Regions from separate parts of the Raskinella chloraquaticus genome, predicted to be linked through region 1. Evidence: predicted binding sites of a transcription regulator. Region 1 holds the regulator's gene; the other holds the start of a gene.
The links. Region 1 encodes HrcA, which represses chaperone genes, less so after heat shock. Its sites were predicted from a motif close to GTTAGCACTCNCNNNNNGNGAGTGCTAAC; they were not measured.
Positions count from the first base shown of each region.

Region 2: groES (co-chaperone GroES) is a predicted target of HrcA. The motif match lies at 2,546-2,574, and genes of this name have one in related genera.

Region 1 is NZ_JAKFWN010000004.1:197,786-202,207, reverse strand. It holds gene rdgB (RdgB/HAM1 family non-canonical purine NTP pyrophosphatase) at 1-538, opposite strand, end outside; gene rph (ribonuclease PH) at 535-1,248, opposite strand; gene hrcA (heat-inducible transcriptional repressor HrcA) at 1,389-2,471, shown strand; gene ACINK1_RS02585 (acetylornithine deacetylase/succinyl-diaminopimelate desuccinylase family protein) at 2,468-3,784, shown strand; gene ACINK1_RS02580 (ABC transporter substrate-binding protein) at 3,809-4,422, shown strand, end outside.
Region 2 is NZ_JAKFWN010000011.1:30,957-35,378, forward strand. It holds gene ACINK1_RS04650 (outer membrane protein) at 1-305, opposite strand, end outside; gene groL (chaperonin GroEL) at 509-2,149, opposite strand; gene groES (co-chaperone GroES) at 2,188-2,475, opposite strand; gene ACINK1_RS04665 (efflux RND transporter permease subunit) at 2,691-4,422, opposite strand, start outside.

The DNA.
Region 1 (4,422 bases):
GCGAGGTCATTTCAGCAAAGGTGCGGTTGTCCTCATCAGGCTGGAATATCGGATCATAGCCAAAACCAAGCGCGCCGCGCGGCGGAAAGACCAGCGTTCCGTGAACACGGCCCTCGAACAATGCCTCGCTGCCATCCGGCCAGGCGAGAACCAGCGCGGAGACGAAATGGGCGCGCAGATTACGCGCGTTGCGCCGGTGCAACTCATATTCGACCCGGGCAATGGCCGTCGCGAAATTCTTGTCGGGGCCCGCCCAATCGGCTGAAAAGAGACCGGGTGCGCCGTCGAGCGCCTCGACACACAGCCCCGAATCATCGGCAAGCGCCGGCAGGCCGGCAACCGAGGCCGCCGCATGCGCCTTGATGCCGGCATTCTCGGCAAAGGTATGGCCGGTTTCTGCCGGCACCGGCAATTGCAGGGCGCCGGCTGAACGGGTGAGGATGCCAAAAGGGGCAAGCAATTCCGCCATCTCGGCAAGTTTGCCGGCATTATGCGTCGCAATGATCAGCGTATCGCCAGATATCAGGCGCCGGCTCACGCAAACGCCTCGCGCTGGAGACGCAAGAGGTCGGTGCAGCCATGGCGGGCAAGACGCAGAAGTTCCATCAGCTCGGCTTCGCTGAAGGGCTCGCGCTCGGCCGTGCCTTGAACTTCGATGATGCCACCGCTGCCCGTCAACACGAAATTGGCGTCGGTATGAGCGGTTGAATCCTCCGCATAATCAAGGTCAAGCACCGCCGCGCCAGCAACAATGCCGCAGGACACCGCCGCCACCTGATCGCGCAGGGGATCAGCCTGCAGCATCTTGCGCGCCTTCATCCAGTCAAAGCATTCGCGCAGCGCCACATAGGCCCCGGTGATCGCCGCTGTCCGGGTGCCGCCATCAGCCTGCAGAACGTCGCAGTCAATGAGAATCTGGCGCTCGCCCAGCGCCTGGAGGTCAACCACGGTGCGCAGGGCGCGGCCAACGAGGCGCTGGATTTCAAGGGTGCGTCCACCCTGTTTGCCCTGCGCCGCCTCGCGCCGGTTGCGTTCCGCCGTTGCCCGCGGCAGCATGCCATACTCGGCCGTGACCCAGCCGCCGCCACGCCCCTTGAGCCAGCCTGGAACGCGCTCTTCCAGCGAGGCCGTCACCAGCACATGCGTGTCACCAAATTTGGTAAGGCACGAGCCTTCAGCATATTTAACGACGCCGCGCGTCAGGCTGACCAGGCGCATTTCATCGCGGGCGCGTTTTGACGGGCGCATGGCGTATCCTTTCAGTGATGATCGCTGCGGTGTAGACTGGACATCAACCAACAACAAGCGCGGCTTGATACTCATGGCGGAAGAGCCCACACTTGGTCTCGCTCCATACCTTCATCGACGGGAAGGCCAGACAGGCAGACATGGCGTCCGATATCGTTAAGCCACCACCAATAGCTGAACTTTCGCGCCTTGATGAGCGGGCGCGGGAAATCTTCCGCCGTGTGGTGGAGGATTATCTGGCGACGGGTGATCCGGTGGGCTCGCGCAATATTTCGCGTAGCCTGGCGATCACCTTGTCGGCAGCATCGGTGCGCAACGTCATGTCGGATCTTGAGGCGCTCGGCCTCATCTATGCGCCGCATACATCGGCAGGGCGTCTGCCCACCGATCTCGGCTTGCGGTTATTCGTTGATGGCATCCTGCAATTTGGCGAGCTTGGGCCCGAGGAGCGCGAGCGCATCGAGACACAGGTCAAGACCTCCGGGGCGAGCAAGAATCTGGAAGGCGTTCTGTCGGATGCGACCTCGATGCTGTCGGGCCTCACGCGTGGCGCCGGCCTGGTGGTGACGTCGAAGACCAACCCGCGGTTCCGTCACGTCGAATTCGTCCGTCTGGAAGCCGATAAGGCGCTGGTGGTGCTGGTGAGCGATGATGGGTCGGTTGAAAACCGCGTGGTGGCGATACCGACGGGATTGCCCGCCTCGGCGTTGATCGAGGCCACCAACTGGCTCAATGCCCATATTCGCGGCCGAAGCCTCGATGAAGTACGCCATGATCTCGAATCGCTCCAGGAATTACGGCAGCGTGAAGTCGATGAGCTGACGAAGAAGGTGGTGGAGGCCGGCCTTGCCAGCCTGACCGAACCGCAGGAAGGGCAGGCGCCGCTTCTCATCGTTCATGGTCATGCCAATCTGCTTGAAAATCTCAAGGCGGTCGAAGAGCTGGAGCGCGTGCGCCTGCTGTTTGAGGATCTTGAGCGCAAGAAGGACATCGTCCAATTGCTGAGCGCCACCGAACAGGCGGACGGGGTGCGCATTTTCATCGGTTCAGAGAACAAATTATTCTCCCTGTCGGGCTCCTCGCTGGTCACCGCTCCCTTTCGCGACAGCAAGCGCAACATCGTCGGTGTCATCGGCGTCATCGGACCAACCCGGCTCAATTACGCGCGTATCGTGCCCATGGTGGATTACACGGCACGCATGGTCAGCCGTTTGCTGACATGAGCGAGGGGGCCACGGCGCAGCGGTCGATGGACAAAACGCGGCATGAGCGGCTGTTTGCGCGCATCGAGGGCTTGCGATCCGACCTCGTGGCACTGACGCAGGCGCTTATCCGCTTCCCAACCATCAATCCGCCCGGGGACGCCTATGAGCCCTGCCTGCATTTTATCGGCGCGCGGCTGAAAAAACTCGGTTTTTCGCTTGATTACATCCGCGCTCATGGCACGCCCGGCGACAGCGACGCCTATCCGCGGCTCAATCTGCTGGCCCGTCGTGAAGGCGCCACACCCGGGCCGACGGTTCATTTCAACGGCCATATCGACGTCGTCGAGGCAGGCTATGGCTGGACGGTTGATCCGTTTGCCGGCGCGGTCAAGGACGGGCGCGTCTACGGGCGCGGCGCCTGTGACATGAAAGGCGGCCTTGCCGCAGCAATGGTGGCGATCGAGGCGATCATCGCTGAAAATATCGCCTACAGCGGCGCCATAGAGATTTCGGCAACTGTCGACGAGGAAACGGGAGGGTATGGCGGCGTCGGTTATCTGGCGCGCAACGGCTATTTCGCCGCCGATCGCGTTGACCATGTGATTATCCCCGAGCCGCTCAACCCGGACTGCGTGTGCCTGGGTCATCGCGGCGTGTGGTGGGCTGAAATCGACATGCGCGGGCGCATCGGCCATGGTTCGATGCCGTTTCTCGGCCTCAGCGCCATTCGCGGCATGGGGCAGTTTCTCGGCCGCGTCGAAGACAAGCTTTATCCGCGCCTCGCCCATCGCCTGACCGCCATGCCGTGCGAGCCGCCGGGGGCGCGCGCGGCCACGCTTAACTTCAATTCCATCCATGGCGGACAGGGCGAACCGCACGGCGCCAATCCTGCGCCGGTGGTGGCTGATTCGTGCCGGCTTGTGCTCGACCGGCGCTATCTGATCGAGGAAGACCTCGGCGAGGTGAGGGCTGAAATTATCGCCCTACTTGATGAAACCTGCGATGAAACACCCGGCCTTGGCTATGAGCTGCGCGACATCATGCATTTTCCACCAACCATGACCGATCCCGGGGCGGCGGTTGTGACGACGCTTGGTCATTTCATCCATGAGGTGTTTGACAGGGCACCGCGCCATATAGCGTCGCCTGGAACCTATGACCAGAAGCACGTCACGCGCTTCGGCGCGGTCAAGGGCTGTGTCGCCTATGGTCCGGGTTATCTCGATCTGGCGCATCAGCCCGATGAATGGGTCGGCATTGATGATATGGTCGGCAGCGCCAAGGTGATGGCGGCAAGCTGCTTGACGCTGCTGGGGGCAGCGGGCGAGTAAGGGCGAAAGAGCCGGGAGACAGCCATGCGTGTTCATAACGGCCTGCGGATCATCATGCTGGCCTCTGCTTTTTCCACCCCGCTTGCCGCGCAGGTGCCCGAGCAGGTGACGCTGTGCATGCCACTTGAGCCGCCATTGCTTGACCCGACACGCGGACCAGCCCAGGCGATCCGCGAGCTGACCTACGGCAACATCTTCGAAACCCTGGTGGCGATTGATCGTGACGGCAGGCTCCAGCCTGGTCTGGCTGAGAGCTGGAAGGTATCAGCCGATGGGCTGGTCTATGACTTCAAATTGAGGTCGGGCGCGAGTTTCCATGACGGCACGCCCTTTACATCGTTCAACGTTGCCTATTCGGTCGAGCGGGCCAAGCGGCCGGAAAGCCGCAATGCGCAAAAATGGATATTTGATCCCATCTTGCGCGTTGATACGCCCGATCCTCTCTCCGCCCGTATTGTCCTGTCGCGGCCAACCGCCAATTTTCTTTACGGGCTCGCCTGGGGTGATGCGGTGATGGTGGCCAAGGGAAGCGCGGCGGAAAACGCCACCGTCCCGATCGGCACAGGTCCTTACAAATTCTCCCGCTGGGTTCGCGGCGAGCGGGTGGAACTGGTCGTTAACGACAGGTGGTGGGGCGC
Region 2 (4,422 bases), on a different contig from region 1:
GTCGACAGGGTCTGCCCGCGCACCTTGTTGCTGAACTGGCCAACTTCCACCTCGATACGCGAGCCGAACCCGGGCGTGAACTCGCCGAAATCATAACCCAGCGCGCCGGAATAGGCGTAGCCGGACCGGTAGGAGGTGGTGGCCTTCGTTGTGAAGGCGACCGGCGCCGTGACGTTGTTAAAATTGTAAACGCTGTCATCAAGGCTGTTATAGCCGCCGCGCAGTGCGACGTAGACGCCGTCTCGTCCGTCCGCTGCCTCGCCATAGGCTTGCCGGGGCACCGGCGGTGTCAGATCAGCTGCCAAGGCTGCCGGCCCGCTGATAGATAAGCCTACTGCGGCGAGGGAAGATAGGGTTATCGTGCGTCGTATCACCGGGCATACTCCCCCGTTCGAGATGCCCTATTCATGCCCCATTAGGGTTAATTGCCCGTAAATAAGTGCCGAAAAATGCAAAAGGCCCGGTCGAAACCGGGCCTCCGCCATGTGCAGTAGAGATGTGACGGGCGTCAGAAATCCATGCCGCCCATGCCACCGCCGCCGCCACCCATGGGAGCGGCAGGCTTGTCCTTCGGCAGCTCGGCAATCATCGCCTCGGTGGTGATGAGGAGACCGGCAACCGAAGCGGCGTTCTGGAGTGCGGTACGCACGACCTTGGCCGGGTCGATGATTCCCGCCTCGACCATGTCGACATATTGTTCGGTCTGGGCGTTGAAGCCGAAGGTCGGCGACTTGTTCTCGGAGACCTTGCCGACAACGATCGACCCTTCGCAGCCCGCGTTCTCGGCGATCTGGCGGATCGGCGCTTCGAGAGCCTTGAGAACAATGTTGATACCAGCCTGGATGTCGGAGACATCCGAGGTCAGCTTGGCAGCCGCGAGCTTGGCCCGCAGCAAAGCGACGCCGCCGCCCGGCACGATGCCTTCCTGAACCGCGGCGCGGGTCGCATTGAGCGCGTCATCAACGCGGTCCTTGCGCTCCTTGACCTCGATCTCGGTGGCGCCGCCAACCCGCAGGACGGCAACACCGCCCGCAAGCTTGGCCAGACGCTCCTGGAGCTTCTCGCGATCGTAGTCCGAGGTGGTTTCCTCGATCTGCGCCTTGATCTGGGCAACGCGGCCTTCGATTTCCTTCTTCGCACCAGCGCCGTCGACGATGGTGGTCTTTTCCTTCTCGATGACGACCTTCTTGGCGCGGCCGAGCATCTTGAGGGTGACGTTCTCGAGCTTGATGCCGAGATCTTCGGAAATCATCTGACCACCGGTGAGGATAGCGATATCCTCGAGCATCGCCTTGCGGCGATCACCGAAGCCCGGTGCCTTAACGGCAGCAACCTTGAGGCCGCCGCGCAGCTTGTTGACGACAAGCGTTGCCAGGGCCTCGCCCTCGACGTCCTCGGCAATGATGACGAGGGGACGCGAGGTCTGCACCACCGATTCAAGAACCGGCAGCATGGCCTGGAGGCCCGACAGCTTCTTCTCGAAAATGAGGATGTAGGCGTCTTCGAGATCAGCCACCATCTTCTCGGCATTGGTGATGAAATAGGGCGAGAGATAGCCACGATCAAACTGCATGCCCTCGACGACGTCGAGTTCGGTCTCAAGGCTCTTGGCCTCTTCAACCGTGATCACACCTTCATTGCCAACGCGCTGCATGGCTTCGGCGATCATGTCGCCGATGGCCTTGTCGCCATTGGCCGAGATGGTGCCGACCTGAGCGACTTCAGCCGAGGTCTTGATCTTCTTGGCGCGCTTCTGGATGTCCTTGAGGACTTCCTCGACAGCGATGTCGATGCCGCGCTTCAGATCCATCGGGTTCATGCCGGCGGCAACCGACTTGCAGCCCTCGCGGACGATGGAAGCGGCAAGAACTGTTGCCGTCGTGGTGCCGTCGCCGCCCAGATCATTGGTCTTGGAGGCCACTTCACGCACCATCTGTGCGCCCATGTTCTCGAACTTGTCCTCAAGTTCGATTTCCTTGGCAACCGTCACGCCGTCCTTGGTGATGCGCGGAGCGCCGAACGACTTGTCGAGGACAACGTTACGACCCTTGGGGCCGAGCGTTACCTTAACGGCATTGCTGAGAATTTCGACGCCGCGCAGCATTTTCTCGCGGGCATCGGACGAAAACCGTACGTCCTTGGCAGCCATGTGCTCTTCTCCTGAATGTTACGAAAGGGCAGTCGGCGTCAGCCGATCACGCCCATGATGTCGGATTCCTTCATGATCAGCAGCTCTTCGCCGTCGATCTTGACTTCAGTGCCGGACCACTTGCCAAAGAGGATGCGGTCGCCCTTTTTGACGTCGAGGGGAACGAGCTTCCCCGCTTCGTCACGCGCGCCGGTTCCAACGGCAACAACTTGCCCTTCCTGCGGCTTCTCCTTGGCGGTATCGGGAATAATGATGCCACCCTTGGTCTTTTCCTCGCCCTCGAGGCGGCGGACGACCACACGGTCGTGCAACGGACGGAATTTCATTTTAGGCTCTCTCCAGGTGTTTTCTGAATGCCGTTTCTGTGAATGTACGGATAAACCGCACAAGCGGTCTATTAGCACTCACATCAGGTGAGTGCCAACCGCGTCGGTGAAATAAGGCGGGCGGCCACGGAAGTCAAGAAGAACGCCGGGTAAAAAGGCGCAGATCACCCCCATGGTTAAGACCCAAGGGGCTGCCGCTGGAGGTGGGGGGCGGCTTATTCCGCCGGGGTGGGGGCGCCTGCCACGCGGCCGGCGGCGGCGGCACTCGTCTGCCGGCTATTGTAGGCCGAAAACCGCTGCGACAGGCTTTCGAAGGTGAGATAGATCACCGGCGTGATGTAAAGCGTCAGTACTTGCGACAGGCACAGGCCGCCGACGACAGCCACACCAAGCGGTTGGCGCAGCTCGGCGCCGGCGCCAGCCCCGATAGCGATCGGCAGGGCGCCGCAGATAGCCGCCAGCGTCGTCATCATGATCGGCCTGAAGCGCAGCGTTGCCGCCTCGATGATCGCCGCCTCGGGGCTTGCGCCCTGCTTGCCGCGCTCGATTGCAAAATCAACCATCATGATGGCGTTCTTTTTGACGATGCCGATCAGCATGACGAGGCCGATCATGGCAATGACCGATAATTCCATGCCAAAGAGCCGCAATGTCAGAAGGGCGCCGATGCCCGCCGTCGGCAGGCCGGACAGAATGGTCAGCGGGTGGATGAAGCTTTCATAGAGAACACCCAGAACGATATAGATGACAAGAACGGCGGCAAACAGCAGCAGGGTCTGGTTAGCCAGCGCCGCCTGGAAAATCTGCGCCGTGCCCTGGAAGCTGCTGGCAATCGACGGTGGAATGCCGATGTCCTCGGCGCTTTTTTCAATCGCGGCGATTGCCTGGCCAAGCGACACGCCCGGCGCCAGGTTGAAGGACACAGTGACCGCCGGCAGCTGGCCTACATGCTGAACTGTCAGCGCCGCCGGCTTGTCAGTGATGCGCGCGATCGCATCGAGCGGCACGATCGCCCCGGCCGTCGACGTGACGATGCCGGTGTTCTGATTGCCGCCCGTCCCGCCCTGGTTTGTGGTGCTGGGGGGGGTTGCCGTGGTGCCGGCAGTGCCGGGATTGAGATTGGCGGGGGTGCGGATCGTCAGGCGGCGCAGAATTTCCGAAGGCTCAGCATAGCGCGGATCAGCCTCGAGAATGACCTGATAGGTATCATCGGCGAAAATCGTCGAAACCTGACGTGATCCGAAGGCCGAGAACAGGATCTGGCGGATCTGTTCAATCGACAGGCCAAGGCGGGCGGCCGTGTCGCGGTCGATATCGATCACCGCCGAGCGGGCGCGCACCTGAAGATCGGAGGTGACATCAACGACGCCAGGAATGGCGCGCATGCGCGTTTCGATCTGCGGCGCGAAACTGCGCAGCGCCTCAAGATCGGTACTGACCAGCGTGTATTGATAAAGGCTGCGCGATTGCACCGCGCCCACTGAAATGGACTGGACAGGCTGGAAGAACAGCTGGATGCCGGGCACACCGGCCACCTGCCGGCGCAGCCTCTGGATAATGTCGACAATATTATCCTTGCGTTCAGGCTTGTCGCGCAGGGTGATGAACATGCGCCCCGAATTGACCGTATTGGCCGCATTGCCGCCACCAACCGTCGATTGGACGAGCAGGACATCCTTGTCGTTCTTGATGATCTCGGCGGCCGCCAACTGACGCTGGACCATGGCATCGAAGGACGCATCGTCCGGACCGACGGTCGAGACCGAAATCAACCCATTGTCCTCGGTGGGGAAAAACCCTTTCGGAATATCCCGGAACAGCACAACAGTGATCACAAAGCTGGCGAGCGTCGCTATCAGCATGATCGACGGCGCTTTCACGGCGCCTCGCAACGTCCGCTCATAGCCGCGCTGGACGGCAGCAAAGGCGCGGTCGAAGCCTCTCAGT